4 regions of the Roseateles sp. DAIF2 genome follow, and region 1 is predicted to be linked to each of the others. Evidence: predicted binding sites of a transcription regulator. Region 1 holds the regulator's gene; each other region holds the start of a gene.
The links. Region 1 encodes FNR, which switches genes on or off when oxygen is low (the NO sensors DNR and NnrR bind a similar motif). Its sites were predicted from a motif close to TTGATNNNNATCAA; they were not measured.
Positions count from the first base shown of each region.

Region 2: the regulator FNR is predicted to act here: its motif matches at 1,828-1,841, upstream of G8A07_RS04850 (OmpW family protein).
Region 3: the regulator FNR is predicted to act here: its motif matches at 1,023-1,036, upstream of G8A07_RS16715 (MBL fold metallo-hydrolase RNA specificity domain-containing protein).
Region 4: the regulator FNR is predicted to act here: its motif matches at 2,306-2,319, upstream of cyoA (ubiquinol oxidase subunit II).

Region 1 is NZ_CP049919.1:2,242,462-2,246,206, reverse strand. Features, by position in the region: gene hemN (oxygen-independent coproporphyrinogen III oxidase) at 1-1,281, opposite strand, end outside; gene fnr (fumarate/nitrate reduction transcriptional regulator Fnr) at 1,376-2,197, shown strand; gene G8A07_RS10430 (hypothetical protein) at 2,609-2,896, opposite strand; gene G8A07_RS10425 (hypothetical protein) at 2,900-3,163, opposite strand; gene ccoG (cytochrome c oxidase accessory protein CcoG) at 3,186-3,745, opposite strand, start outside.
Region 2 is NZ_CP049919.1:1,035,068-1,038,812, reverse strand. Features, by position in the region: gene G8A07_RS04860 (TlyA family RNA methyltransferase) at 122-844, shown strand; gene metF (methylenetetrahydrofolate reductase [NAD(P)H]) at 841-1,674, shown strand; gene G8A07_RS04850 (OmpW family protein) at 1,945-2,595, shown strand; gene pepQ (Xaa-Pro dipeptidase) at 2,750-3,745, opposite strand, start outside.
Region 3 is NZ_CP049919.1:3,603,497-3,607,241, reverse strand. Features, by position in the region: gene G8A07_RS16715 (MBL fold metallo-hydrolase RNA specificity domain-containing protein) at 1-976, opposite strand, end outside; gene G8A07_RS16710 (DEAD/DEAH box helicase) at 1,104-2,576, opposite strand; gene G8A07_RS16705 (response regulator transcription factor) at 2,859-3,569, shown strand; gene G8A07_RS16700 (YfiR family protein) at 3,657-3,745, shown strand, end outside.
Region 4 is NZ_CP049919.1:2,613,865-2,617,609, forward strand. Features, by position in the region: gene cyoB (cytochrome o ubiquinol oxidase subunit I) at 1-1,137, opposite strand, end outside; gene cyoA (ubiquinol oxidase subunit II) at 1,167-2,246, opposite strand; gene G8A07_RS12090 (MFS transporter) at 2,350-3,666, shown strand; gene G8A07_RS12095 (class III extradiol ring-cleavage dioxygenase) at 3,715-3,745, opposite strand, start outside.

The sequences.
Region 1 (3,745 bases):
GCCGGCCTCCTGCAGCGGGCGCAGCGCTTCCAGCTCGGCGCGGAAGTACTCCGGCACCTTGATCAGATGGGCCAGCTCGATCGATTCGAACTCGACCCGGCCCTGGCACATCAGCGCCATGATCATCGCGCGGCGCAGCAGGTCGTCGCGGTTCAGCGCCAGGCCGCGCACCACCGGCAGCTGGCCCTGGCGCAGCAGGTCGTAGTACTCGTCCAGGGTCTTGGCGTTCTGGCTGTAGGTCACGCCGACCCGGCCGATCGCCGAGACGCCCAGCCCGATCATGTCGCAGTCGGCCTGGGTGCTGTAGCCCTGGAAGTTGCGGTGCAACCGGCCCTGGCGCTTGGCCACCGCCAGCGAATCGCCGGGCAGCGCGAAATGGTCCATGCCGATATAGGTGTAGCCCTGGGCCAGGAAGCCGCCGATCGCGCCCGACAGCATTGACAGCTTGTCGCCGGCTGGCGGCAGCTGGCCGACGTCGATGCGGCGCTGCGGCTTGAAGCGCTGCGGCAGATGCGCATAGGCATACAGCGCGATGCGGTCCGGCCGCAGCTCGGCCACCTGCGCGATGGTGCGCTGGAAGGAGGCCGGGGTCTGCAGCGGCAGGCCGTAGATCAGGTCCACATTGGTCGACTCGAAGCCGAGCGCGCGGGCGCTCGCCATCAGCGCCGCCACATCCGCATAGCTCTGCTGGCGATGCACCGCCTTCTGCACCGCGGCGTCGAAGTCCTGCACGCCGAAGGACAGGCGGTTGAAGCCCAGGCCGCGCAGATGCGCCAGACGCTCGGTGGTGACGGTGCGCGGGTCCACCTCGATCGACACCTCGGCGCCGGCGGTCAGGCGAAAGCGCTTGGCGATCGCCGTCATCAGGTCGCCCAGCTCGGTGTCGCTCAGGAAGGTTGGCGAGCCACCGCCCAGGTGCAGCTGCGAGACCTGCGGCGCACGGCCCAGCCGCGCCAGGGTCAGGTCCATCTCGACCAGCAGGGCCTGCAGGTATTCGCCGGCGCGCTCATGGTGGCGCGTGATCACCTTGTTGCAGGCGCAGTAGTAGCAGACCGATTCGCAGAAGGGGATGTGCACATACAGCGACAGCGGCGCGCCGCCGCCGACCAGCGCGCCGCTGGCGCGCTGCGCCAGCGCCTGCTCGTACTGCTGGACCGTGAAGGCCTCGACGAAGCGGTCCGCCGTCGGATACGAGGTGTAGCGCGGCCCGGCGATGTCGTAACGACGCAGCAGGTCCTCGCTGATGGCGGGCGCGGTGGGGGTGATGCAGGCGTTAGGCATGAGCGCACTTTGCCAAGCCCGGCTGGCCGGCGCTTGATGCACGTCAAGCTTCATGCGCATCGGCGGGTCAACAATGGACCTCATCTTGAGGAGCATCATGTCGTCCACCTTTCAGCAAGCCTCGCCCTGCCCCGCGCCCGCCGCCAATGGCGAATGCACGGGCCGGACCCTGACCCGATCCACGCCGCAGGACGCGGCCCTGCGCGCCGAGCCCTTCAAGGTCGCCTGCTCCAGCTGCAATCTGCGCGAGCTGTGCCTGCCGGTGGGCCTGTCCAAGACCGATCTGGAGCAGCTGGACACCCTGGTCGCCACGCGCCGCACCGTCGCGCGCGGCGACACCCTGTTCCGCGCCGGCGATGCCTTCCAGTCGCTGTTTGCGGTGCGCACCGGCTTCTTCAAGACCTGCGTCTCGGCCGAGGACGGCCGCGACCAGGTCACCGGTTTCCAGATGGCCGGCGAGCTGCTCGGCCTGGACGGCATCAGCAACGACCGCCACAGCTGCGACGCGGTCGCGCTGGAGGATTCGCAGGTCTGCGTGATCCCCTATGGCCAGCTGGAGGAGCTGTCGCGCGAGTTCACCGACCTGCAGCACCAGTTCCACAAGATCATGAGCCGCGAGATCGTGCGCGACCATGGCGTGATGCTGCTGCTCGGCAGCATGCGCGCCGAGGAGCGCCTGGCGGCCTTTCTGCTGAACCTGACCCAGCGCCTGCAGGCGCGCGGCTTCTCGGCCTCCAGCCTGGTGCTGCGCATGACGCGCGAGGAGATCGGCAGCTACCTGGGTCTGAAGCTGGAGACGGTCAGCCGCACCTTCTCCAAGTTCCAGGAGGACGGCCTGCTGGAGGTGAAGCAGCGCCAGATCCGCATCGTCGACCAGGCGGGCCTGCAACGGCTGGTGAACAGCACGAACTGTTGAGAGGTCGATGTTGCAACGATGAAGCGCCCTGCGGGGCGCTTTTCTTATGGTTCGGTCGTGGGACGCTCGGGCGATCGCCGGGCTGCGGGTGCACGCGCTTGCTCCGTGTCCCCCGGGCCGCGCTGCGGCCCTCCTCCTTAACCTGCGCAAGCGCGCACACCCGCAACCCGGCTCTGGCGGCGCAGCGCCTCTTCGACGACGCCCCATATCGGCCACAGGGCGCACGCAGGAGGGTGGGTGGGCCTGATGCGGAGGTCAAGGAGGAGGCCGCGCAGCGGCCGGGGGATTGAGCCCGGACACCGGAAGTCCGGTGGACTTCCGGTGCCTGGCGAAAGCCAGGGCCGCGAGGCCCTGGCAGGCAGCAGCAGGCCTGCCCGCCCTCCTGCGCTCTTCGCCGATCCCGCCCGCGCCTCAGTCGGCTAGCAACAGACTCAACCCGGACGACAACGCCGTGATGGCCCAGAAGCCCAGAAAGGCCAGGCTGTAGAGCGCCAGCGGCGGCAGGCCGGCCGCAGCGATGCGCGGCTCCAGCAGGGTCGGGTCGAGCAGGCTGAACACCAGGCCCTCCAGCACCGCGGCCATCAGGAAGGACGGCCACAGCGCCGCCATCAGCCGCCGGCGCAGACGTTGTTGAATCTGCGGCTGTGGCCGCAACCGCGGCGCGACGGGCGCCAGCGGCGGACCGGCGCGGCGGCCCATCGCTCAGAGGCCGCCGGTGGCGGCGTGGTTGCGGGCCTTCATCGCCGGCTGCTCGGCCTGGGTCTGACGCAGGTCGGCCGAGGGGTCGACCCGCTTCGCCTCGATCACCGGATCCGGATGCGCCAGCGCCAGCGCCAGGGTCACGAAGGAGGCCAGCACCACCGCGCTGGGCCCGCCGATCACCAGCCACATCATGCCGACGCGCCACCAGGGGCGCGGCGTCGCCTGGCCGACGGGCCCGTTGCTGTTGTTGCCATTCATGCTCATGCGGGGTCTCCGGTTGGGCGGGTCAGCGGGGCACGACGAAGGTGGACTTCTCGCGCAGGCCGCGCGCCTCGTCCTCGTCCGAGGCCAGGCGGCGGATCTCGAAATGGATCACATGGGCGCCGGCGCCGGCCGCGGCCGCGCCCTCGGGCGGCAGACGCAGCGCCAGCGAGACCCAGCGCGCCTCGGCGGGCGCCAGGGTCAGGGCCACCGGCCGGCTCAACGCCAGGCCCGGCAGGCCGTCGGCCTCGATCTCGTAGCGCTGCGGCTTCTCGGTCGCGTTCATCACCTGCAGGCGGTAGACGTTCTCGATCACGCCGTCCTCGATCTGGCGCGCCAGTGCGGCGCGGTCGCGCAGCACGTCGACCCGGAAGGGCGTGCGCAGCGCCAGGCTGGCCAGCATCGCGCCGGACAGCAGCAGCAGGATCGCGCCGTAGACCAGCACGCGCGGCCGCAGCACGCGGCGCCAGCGTTCGCCACGGTTCAGGTGCTGGGACAGGCCGTTCTCGGTGTCGTAGCGGATCAGACCGCGTGGATAGGCCATCTTGTCCATCACGTCGTTGCAGACGTCGATGCAGGCGGCGC
Region 2 (3,745 bases), 1.2 Mb from region 1:
GCGAAGCTCAGGCGTCGTTGGGCGGTGCTCGGAATCCTCACGTACCTCCAGTACGTTGCGGTTCCTGCGCGCCGTCCGCCTAGCCTGAGCCTCGCTCGCGACGCCGCAAACAAGCTACCCCATGCGTGCTGACCAACTCCTCGTCGCTCAAGGCCTGGCGCCCACGCGCTCGGCCGCGCAGCGGCTGATCGACAGCGGCGCCGTGCAATGCGCCGGCCGTGTGCTCAAGAAGGCCGGCGAGGACCTGTTGCCGGATACGCAGCTCGTCGTCACCGACGATGCCGAGCTGCGCTATGTCTCGCGCGGCGGTCTCAAGCTCGAAGGCGCCCTGAAGACCAGCGGGCTCGACGTGGCGGGCCTGCACGCGCTGGACATCGGCCAGAGCACCGGCGGCTTCACCGATGTGCTGCTCAAGGCCGGCGCCGCGCATGTCACCGGCATCGATGTGGGGCACAGCCAGCTGCATGCGAGCCTGCGCGAGGACGCACGCGTCACGGCGCTGGAGAACACGCATGTGCGCGAGTACGTCCCCGGTCAGACCTTCGCGCTGATCGTCGGCGACCTGAGCTTCATCTCCATGCTCGGCGAGCTGGCGCGCATCGCCCCCTGGCTGGCGCCCGCCGGCCATCTGCTGTTGCTGATCAAGCCGCAGTTCGAGCTGGGCAAGAAGGCCCTGAACAAGGGCGGGCTGATCAAGGACCGCAAGCAGTACGCCGAACTCGAACAACGCGCGAAGGCGGCGGTCGATGCGATCGGCTCCCTTCAGCAGCGCGGCTGGTTCGAAAGCCCCGTCACCGGCGGTGACGGCAACACCGAATTCTTTCTCTGGGTTCAAGCCACATGAGCACCCCCCCCGTCAGCTTCGAATTCTTCCCTCCCAATACGCCGGTCGGCACCGAGAAGCTCAAGACCGTGGTGCAGGAGCTGGGCACCCTCAAGCCCCAGTACTTCAGCGTCACCTACGGCGCCGGCGGCGCCACCCGCGACAAGACCCTGGCCACGGTGATGGGCATCGCCGCGACCGGCTTCGAGGCCGCGCCGCATCTGTCCTGCGTCGGCTCGACACGCGAGAGCATCGCCGAGATCCTGGCCACCTACCGCGCGCAAAACATCCGCCGCATCGTCGCGCTGCGCGGCGACCTGCCCAGCGGCACCGCCACCGCCGGCGAGTTCCGCTATGCGGCCGAGCTGGTGCGCTTCATCCGCGAGACCCAGGGCCCGGACTGGAAGATCGAGGTGGCGGCCTATCCCGAATACCACCCGCAGCAGCGCTACGCGGCCAAGGACCTGCAGCATTTCGCCGACAAGATGCGCGCCGGCGCCACCGCGGCGATCACGCAGTTCTTCTTCAATCCGGACGCTTACTTCCACTTCGTCGACGCCGCGCGCAAGCTGGGCGTCGAGGCGCCGATCATCCCGGGCATCATGCCCTTCCACAACTACGGCCGCATCGCCCAGTTCGCGGCGCGCGACGGCATCGAGATCCCGCGCTGGGTCGCGCTGAAGATGGAAGGCTATATGGACGACAGCGCCTCGATCCGCGCCTTCGGCCTGGACGTGATCACCCAGCTCTGCGAACGCCTGATCGCCGGCGGCGTGCCCGCGATCCACTTCTATACGCTGAACCAGTCCGCGCTGACCCTGGAACTGTGCAAACGCCTCAAGCTCGGCTGAGAGGCCAGGGGACTTTCTGCTGCGCCGCCACCATGCGTCGTTGGTCGGACGCTCGGGGTCCTCACGTACAGGAAGTACGTTCCGGTCCCTGCGCTCCGTCCGCCTAGCCTGTCGCCGGCTCGCGACGAAAGCCCCCTAGCCTCTGCGCCTTTATTGACCCATCTCAAGTCGGCCGGCCCCTCCCCGCGAGGGGCCGGCCGCTTTTGCGTCAGCGCAAGGCTGTGGCGCGGGGCGGCTTTTCCAATGGCTTCATCCACTAGGAGCCATTGAATGACAAAGTCTCATCAACAACACAAGATCCTCGCCCTCGCTGCCGCCGCCTTCGGCCTGCTGGGTGCCGCCAGCGCCGTCCAGGCCCAGCAGCAACAAACCGCCACGGCCGAAGGCCCCTGGCTGGTGCGCGCCCGCGTGGTGCACCTCGACTCGGCCAACAAGGACTCGACCGGCCTGAACCTGGCGATCAACAACAAGGCCATCCCCGAGGTCGACATCAGCTACTTCTTCACGCCCAACTGGGCGGCCGAGCTGATCCTGACCTATCCGCAAAAGCATGACCTGAAGGCCGGCGGCAACAAGATCGGCAGCCTCAAGCACCTGCCCCCGACCTTGAGCCTGCAGTACCACTTCGCCCCCAGCGCGACCTTCCGTCCCTATGTGGGCGCCGGCATCAACTACACGCGCTTCTCCAGCGTCAACTTCGATCCCGCCGTGCAGGCCGCGCTGGCGCCCAGCATCAAGAAGAACAGCTACGGCCTCTCGCTGCAGGCCGGCGCCGACATCGAGATCGCGAAGAACCTGTACCTGAACGTCGACATCAAGAAGGTCAAGATCGACACCGACGTGTCCTCCAAGGGAAGCAAGGTCGGCAGCTTCAAGGTCGACCCGGTGCTGTTCGGCATCGGGCTGGGCATGCGCTTCTGACGGATGCCGCCCAACGCGGCGGCATTTCAGCAAGCCTCGCCGCCCGATGGCGCGAGCGCGCAGCCTAGCCAAGCGGCACCCGAGGATCCGGCTCCGCCGGTCCTGCGGGTGCGCCCCCTGGAGGGGGCCGGCGAAGCCGGTAGGGGGTGGTCCGTCAAGCCGCCGCGAACGCGTCCCGGGTCAGGTTCTCCGGCGCCTGATCCGCCTCGCGGCAGGCCACATCGTCCTCGATGCGCACGCCGCCGAAGCGGGCCAGGTGCTCGACCAGGCCCCAGTCGATCGCGGCGCCGGCCGGCGTGGCGGCCAGCTTCTTCAGCAGGGTCGGGATGAAATACAGACCCGGCTCGATGGTCACCACCATGCCGGGCTGCAGCACGCGGGTCAGGCGCAGATAGGGATGGCCCTCGGGCTTGGCCGCCGGCGCGCCGGTCTCGTCGGCCATGAAGCCGCCGATGTCGTGCACCTGCAGGCCCAGCAGATGGCCGATGCCATGCGGGAAGAAGGTGCTGGTGACGCGCTGCTCGACCAGCGCCTCGGGGCTGCTCAGCCCCTTTTTCACGATGCCCTGCTCCACCAGGATGCGCGCGATATGGCGATGCGTGCTCAGGTGGATGTCGCGGTAGTCGACGCCGGCACGCACCTCGTCCACCAGCGCCAGCTGCGCCCGCTCCATCGCGGCCAGCAGCGCGTCGAAGCGCTCGTCGCGCCCCAGGCTCCAGGTGCGCGTGATGTCCGAGGCATAGCCGTTCACCTGCGCGCCCGCATCGATCAGCAGCGCGCGCGATTCGGCCGGCGGGCGGCTGTCCTGGTACTGGTAATGCAGCACCGCGCCATGCTCGTTGAGCGCGACGATGTTGGAGTACGGCAGGTCGCGGTCGGTATGGCCGCTGGCCGCCAGGTAGGCGCGATGGATGTCCAGCTCGGACGCGCCGGCCTCGAAGGCCGCCTTGGCCGCCAGATGCGCCGGCACCGCGCGGCGCTGCGCGGCACGCATCTGTTCCAGCTCGTAGGCGCTCTTCACCGCGCGCCGGTAATGCAGCAGGTGCAGCAGGTCCTGCGGGTTGTTGGGCACCACGCCGGCGATCGCCGCGTCGGCCTCGCCGATGATGGCGGCACGCCCCCCTGCCGCCACCTGCAGATGACGCGCCGC
Region 3 (3,745 bases), 1.4 Mb from region 1:
TGCTGGGCCGCGTGATGGCGCGCACGGCCGCCTTCAGCGACTCGGCCGGCTTGCTGATGATGCTGACGCCTTCGTCCAGGGTGGCCAGCTCGTGTGGCGCGATGCGCAGCAGACGGCCGTGATGGCGTGTGATCTCGGTGGCCTGGGCGGCCATCGGGCTGTCCAGCAGGATGGGCAGATGGTGAGGCAGTTCGCCCGCGGCCCGCAGGCGTTGCAGCACCAGCAGCAGCGCTTGCGCCCGCCCGACCGCGAAGCTGGGCAGTAGCACGCTGCCGCCGCGGCGCAGGGTATCGCGAATGATTTGGCCCAGGCGGGCCTGCACATCCTCGGCCGGGTGCAGACGGTTGCCATAGGTCGACTCGATCAGCAGCACCTCGGCGCCCTGGGCCTGCTGCGGTGGCGGCATCAGCAGGTCGTTGGTGCGACCCAGGTCGCCGGAGTAAAGCAGGCTGCGCCCGGCGCCGGTCTCGACACGGATCGCGCAGGCGCCCAGCAGATGGCCGACCGGGGTGAAGCGGATCTCGCAGTCCTTGAGGCGCAGCCGGCCGTCGCGCGGCAGGCCGACGAAATGGGTCAGAACCTTCCTTGCGTCAGCACTGCTGTAGAGCGGCAGGGCCTTGTCGTGACGGCTGGTGTGGAAGCGGTTGGCGCGGCGCGCATCCTCTTCCTGCAGCTTGGCGGCGTCGAGCAGCAGCACCTCGCACAGATCGCGCGTGGCGCCGGTCGAGAAAATCTGGCCCTGGTAGCCCTGGCGCAGCAGCGCCGGCAGATAGCCGCTGTGGTCCAGATGGGCATGTGAGAGCAGCACGGCGTCAAGGCTGTTGGCCGGCACGCCCAGCGGTGCCCAGTTGCGTTCGCGCAGCGCCTTGTAGCCCTGGAACAGGCCGCAGTCGAGCAGCAGACGCTGTCGGCCGGTGTCCAGCAGATGGCGCGAGCCGGTTACCGCATCGGCGGCACCTAGAAAGGTCAGCTTCATGGGGTGTCCTCCGCGCTGCATTCCAGCATAGCCTTCGAGGACGGACTTGATAAATGGCAAGCGGATGCCGCGAGCGGGCACAAAAAAGCCCGGCCGAGGCCGGGCTTTGGGCAGGAGCCGCTTGTTTTCAGCGCTTGGGCTGGGTCAGGCGTCCACCGCCGCCCTGTCCGCCACCGCCACCGCCACTGCGCTGGCCACCGCCGCCCTCGCGGCGCGGCTGAGCGCCGCCACCGCCACCATTGCCACGGCCGCCGTTGGCCTGCTGGCCGCGCCCCTGGCCGCCGCCGCTACCCTGCGGACGACCGCCGCCGTTCTGGCCCGGGCGTCCACCCTGGCCGCCACGACCACCGCCACCGCCGCCACCCCGGCCGCCGGCCGGGTTCGGCGCGCGGCCGCGGCTGCCGTTCGGGTTCAGCACCATGCGGCCCAGCACGATGGGCTCGGGCTTCTCGCCGACCGGCGGCTCGAAACCGGGCACGGCTTCCTTCGGGATCTCGCGCTTGATCAGCTTCTCGATGTCGCGCAGGAAACCCTGCTCGTCGACGCAGACCAGGCTGACCGCCTCGCCCTGCGCGCCGGCGCGGCCGGTGCGGCCGATGCGGTGCACATAGTCCTCTGGGACGTTGGGCAGCTCGTAGTTGACGACATGGGGCAGCTGATCGATGTCGATGCCGCGCGCCGCGATGTCGGTCGCCACCAGGCAGGTCAGCTCGCCGCTCTTGAACTCGGCCAGCGCCTTGGTGCGGGCACCCTGGCTCTTGTTGCCGTGGATCGCCATCGCACTGATGCCCTGCTCGTTCAGGAAATCGGTCAGGCGGTTCGCGCCATGCTTCATGCGGGTGAAGACCAGCACCTGGTGCCAGTCGCCCGACTTGATCAGGTGCGCCAGCAGGTCCTTCTTGCGCTCGCGGCCGACCGGATGGACCTTCTGCGCGATCGCGTCGTTGGTCTGGTTGCGGCGAGCCACCTCGATCAGCGCCGGCTGGTTCAGCAGGCGGTCGGCGAGGTTCTTGATGTCGTCGCTGAAGGTGGCCGAGAACAGCAGGCTCTGCTTCTTCTGCGGCAGGATCGCCAGCACCTTCTTGATGTCATGGATGAAGCCCATGTCCAGCATGCGGTCGGCCTCGTCCAGCACCAGGATCTCGACCTTGGACAGGTCCAGCGTGCCCTGCATGTGGTGGTCCAGCAGGCGGCCGGGCGTGGCGACCAGGATGTCGACGCCGTCGCGCAGGCGGTTCACCTGCGGCTGCATGCCGACGCCGCCGAACATCACCATGCTGGTCAGCGGCAGGTACTTGCCGTAGGTCTTGACGCTTTCCTCGACCTGGGCGGCCAGCTCGCGGGTCGGGGTCAGCACCAGGGCGCGCACCATGTGCTTGCCGCGGGCGTTCTTGACCGCCGGCGTGGCGGACAGGCGATGCAGCATCGGCAGGGTGAAGCCGGCGGTCTTGCCGGTGCCGGTCTGTGCGCCGGCCATCAGGTCGCCGCCCTTGAGGACGGCGGGGATGGCTTGGGCCTGGATCGGGGTGGGGGAGGTGTAGCCGGCGTCGGCGATGGCCTTCAGCAGCGGCGCTGCGAGGCCCAGGGAATCGAATGTCATTGACTGCAATGTGAGCACGGTGCCCTGTGAGTGCGGCCGCGCGGCATCATGTGCCACGCCAGTCTTCGGGCCGCACAAGGAGCGTGCGTGGGGCTCAAAAAACAAACGCTGCGCAAAGACTGTTGTGCGCAGCGTCAGCCGGCATTGTAGCCGGGCGACGGCGGGGCGGTCTGCGCCATGTGTCAAGCGCAGGTAAATAGCGGGTGAGTTGCCGCCATCTTCCAAAAAACGAACACATGCCCGGGCCCTAGGCTTGCCGCCATTCCAATCAGAAGTCTCCCCATGTTCCAGCCCGACCCCGATGTGCTGCAAGCCCGCCTCCTGTTGTGTGATCCCGATGCGACGACCCGTTCGATGCTGTGCGAGGCGCTGACGGTCTGGGGCTATCAGCTGACCGTGGCCGGCGACACCGCGGCGCTGGAGGAGGCGCATGGTGGTCGCTACGAGCTGCTGCTGCTCGATCCGCAGGACGCGCAGGGCCGCGGCTGGCAGCGCCTGGGCGCGCTGCGCACGCGCTCCCGGGTGCCGATCCTCGCGCTCTTGGGCGAGAACGCGGTGCTGGACCGGGTGCTGGCGCTGGAGTTGGGCGCCGATGCGGTGCTGCCCAAGCCGCGCCAGGCGCAGGACCTGCACGAGCTGCGCCTGCGCCTGCAGGGCCTGCTGCGGCGCAGCCTGGAGGAGCGGCCGCTGTACTTCGGCCGCTGGCGGCTGGACACGCAGACGCGAAGGCTGTGCGGGCCGAATGGCTTTTCGACCGCGCTGGCGCCGGCCGAGTACCGGCTGCTGCGCGCCTTCCTGGAGCGGCCGCACAGCGTGCTGTGCCGCCAGGAGCTGCTGGGCCTGGTGCGCGGCCCGGGCGCGCCGGCGCTGGAGCGCAATATCGACCTGCTGATCTCGCGCCTGCGCCAGAAGCTGGCCGACGATGCGCGCGAGCCGCGCCTGATCCGCACGGTGCGCGGCCTGGGCTATCTGTTCGATCCGCCCGAGGCTTGAGCCCCTGACCGCGGGGGCGGGTCCGCCGGCTCCCGGGCGCGGCGCTCGTACACTGGCCCGGCGCCTTAAGGCGCCCTGTACGTACGTATGAGTTCCGGCCGTTTCTCGATTTCCTCCTGCCGCCGCATCCTGTTGCTGGCCTGCTGTCTGTGCTCACCGGCCCTGGCCGGTGACGA
Region 4 (3,745 bases), 370 kb from region 1:
GCCGCGGTACATCGTGAACAGCCAGTTGAAGATCTTCGCCCCGGTCGGGATCGAGATGATCATCGTCGTGATGCCGAAGAAGCTGTTGACGCTGGCCCCGGAGCCCATCGTGAAGAAGTGGTGCAGCCAGACGAGATACGACAGGATCGTGATCACGACCGTCGCATAGACCATCGAGGCATAGCCGAACAGGCGCTTGCGGCAGAAGGTCGACACCACCTCGGAGAAGATGCCGAAGCAGGGCAGGATCAGGATGTAGACCTCGGGGTGGCCCCAGATCCAGATCAGGTTCACGTACAGCATGGCGTTGCCGCCCAGGTCCGTCGTGAAGAAGTTCGTGCCCAGGTAGCGGTCCAGCGACAGCAGCACCAGGGTGGCGGTCAGCACCGGGAAGCTCACCACTATCAGCACGTTGGTGCACAGCGAGGTCCAGGTGAAGACGGGCATCTTCATCAGGGTCATGCCGGGCGCGCGCATCTTGATGATGGTCACGATCAGGTTGATACCCGACAAGGTCGTGCCTACCCCCGCGACCTGCAGCGCCCAGATGTAGTAGTCCACCCCCACGCCCGGACTCGCCAGGATGCCCGACAGCGGCGGGAAGGCCAGCCAGCCGGTGCGCGCGAACTCGCCGACGAACAGCGAGATCATCAGCAGGATGGCGCCGCCGGCGGTCATCCAGAAGCTGAAGTTGTTCAGGAAGGGGAAGGCCACGTCGCGAGCACCGATCTGCAGCGGCACGACATAGTTCATGAAGCCCGTGACCAGCGGCATCGCCACGAAGAAGATCATGATCACGCCGTGGGCGGTGAAGATCTGGTCGTAGTGGTGCGGCGGCAGGAAGCCGGCCTGGTCGCCGAAGGCCATGGCCTGCTGTGCACGCATCATGATGGCGTCGGCGAAGCCGCGCAGCAGCATCACCAGGCCCAGGATGATGTACATGATGCCGATCTTCTTGTGGTCGATGCTGGTCAGCCAGTCGCGCCACAGCGGGCCCCAGGCGCGGTAGCGCGTCATCAGGGCCAGCATCACGGTGCCGCCGATCGCGACCATCGCGAAGGTGGCCCAGATGATCGGGTCATGGGGAATCGCATCCCAGCCGAGGCGGCCGAACACGAGCTTGTTCAGATCTTGCATAACAAATACTCGGGATTGGGGCGGCTGCCTCAGCGCAGCTGCGACGGCGATTGTTGGGCCTGGTTGCGCGGTGCGAAGTCGCCGGCGTTCTCGGGCGTGCACAGGGCCGACACATAGGTGCGCTGCCCTTCATCGCCCCAGGGCTTGCTGGCCAGGCCGTCGATCGCGCCCTTGCCGCCGCCGCCGGCGGCGTCGATGGCCATCATCTGGGCCATGCACATCTTGCTGCCGTCAACGCAGCGATTCACGATCGCGTCGTACAGGCCGTTGGCCACGCTGGCGTAGCGGCGCACCGGCTCCTTGCCGCTGGGCTTTTCCAGCGCCAGGTAGTCGGCGCGGGTCAGCTGGCTGCCCTCGGCCTTGCTGCGCTCGACCCAGCTGGCGAAGTCCGATTCGGACATGCCGTGGAACTTGAAGCGCATGTGCGAGAAGCCGTCACCGCTGAAGTTCGACGAGAAGCCGTCGTAGACGCCAACCTTGTTGATCACCGCGTGCAGCTTGGTTTCCATGCCGGGCATCGCGTAGATCATGCCGGCCAGGGCCGGCACGTAGAAGGCGTTCATCACGGTGGACGAGGTCAGCTTGAACTGGATCGGGCGGTCCACCGGCGCGGCCAGCTCGTTGACCGTGGCGATGCCCTGCTGCGGGTAGAGGAACAGCCATTTCCAGTCCAGCGCCACGACCTCGACGATCAGGGGCTGCACATCGGCCGGGACCGGACGCTCGGCGTCGATGCGGTCCAGCGGGCGGTAGGGGTCCAGCTTGTGGGTGCTGATCCAGGTGATCGCGCCCAGCGCGATGATGATCAGCAGCGGTGCGCCCCAGATCACCAGTTCCAGCCGGGTGGAATGGTCCCAGTCGGGCTCGTAGGCGGCCGACTTGTTGGCCTGGCGGTAGCGCCAGGCGAACAGGATGGTCAAGGCGATCACCGGTACGATGATGACCAGCATCAACAGGGTGGAGGTGATGATCAGATCGGCCTGCTGCACGGCGATATCGCCGGAGGGCTTCATCACCACCATATTGCAGCCCGCCAACGGCAGAAGACCCGCCAGTAGCAGGCCGAGGCGGAGCAGAATGCTCTTGAAAGGAGAGGAATTGGACGTCATCGGGAAAACCAGACCGGCGGGAAAACGCTAGTTGCGCGTCGGGCGCGAATGTATCTTGATTGACCCAAATCAACGATTGGACATTTTGTCCCAGGCAGGAGACATGAACAGCAGCAGTACTCTCAATTCGTCGCTGGTGCCCGAAGCCCAACAGGGCCCTGCCGACAGCCTCGCACCCGGGGATATCGCGGTGGGCGTGGTCATCGGTCGCGCCTCCGAATACTTCGATTTCTTCGTCTACGGGATCGCATCCGCGCTGGTTTTCCCGGCGGTGTTTTTCCCCCACATGGGGCGGCTCGAAGGGACCTTGTTCTCGTTCGCCTTGTTTTCGCTGGCCTTCATCGTGCGGCCGCTGGGCACGCTCGCGGGGATGGAGATTCAGCGCCGATACGGCCGCAGTGTCAAGCTGACCGTGGCCCTGTTCCTGCTCGGCAGCTCCACCGCCGGCATGGCCCTGCTGCCCGGCTACGCGAGTGCCGGCGCCGCGGCGATCGGCATGCTGGCGGCCTGCCGCATCGGCCAGGGCCTGGCCCAGGGCGGGTCCTGGGACGGCCTGCCCTCGCTGCTGGCGCTGAACGCGCCGCCGCACCGGCGCGGCTGGTACGCGATGCTGGGCCAGCTGGGCGCGCCGCTGGGCTTCCTGGTGGCCTGCGGCCTGTTCGCCTACCTCTGGGGCCATCTGTCCAGCAACGACTTCCTGGAATGGGGCTGGCGCTTCCCCTTCTTCGCCGCCTTCGCGATCAACGTGGTCGCGCTGTTCGCCCGGCTGCGCCTGGTGGTGACGCATGAGTACGAGCGTGAGCTGGGCGAGCGCGAGCTGGAGCCCTGCGACGTCGGCGAGCTGATGCGCGAGCAGGGCGGCAATGTGGTGATCGGCGCCTTCGCGGCCCTGGCCAGCTATGCGCTGTTCCACCTGGTCACGGTGTTCCCGCTGTCCTGGGTGATGCTGCATTCCAGCCAGGACATCGGGGCCTTCCTGGCGGTGCAACTGGTCGGTGCGCTGCTGGCGGCCGCGGCGATGCCGCTGTCGGGCATCCTGGCCGATCGCATCGGCCGGCGCAGCACCCTGGGCGGGCTGGCGGTGGCGATCGGGCTGTTCAGCCTGGTGGCGCCCTGGCTGCTGGACGGCGGCGCGCGCGGCCAGGACCTGTTCATCCTGTTCGGCTTCGTGCTGCTGGGCCTGTCCTACGGCCAGTCGGCCGGCGCGGTGACCTCGAACTTCCTGCCGCGCCTGCGCTACACCGGCGCCGCGCTGACCGCCGATCTGGCCTGGCTGATCGGCGCCGCCTTCGCGCCGCTGGTGGCCCTGGGCCTGTCGGCCCGCTTCGGCCTGGGCGCGGTGAGCCTGTACCTGCTGTCCGGCGCCGCCTGCACCCTGGCCGCGCTGCGCATCAACAAGAGCCTGGCGCAGCGCGACTGAGCGCCGCTCCGGCAATCCGAAACGGGCCCCGCGGGGCCCGTTTTTTGTTCAGCCGAAGCGGAAGCTGGAGGCCGTGACC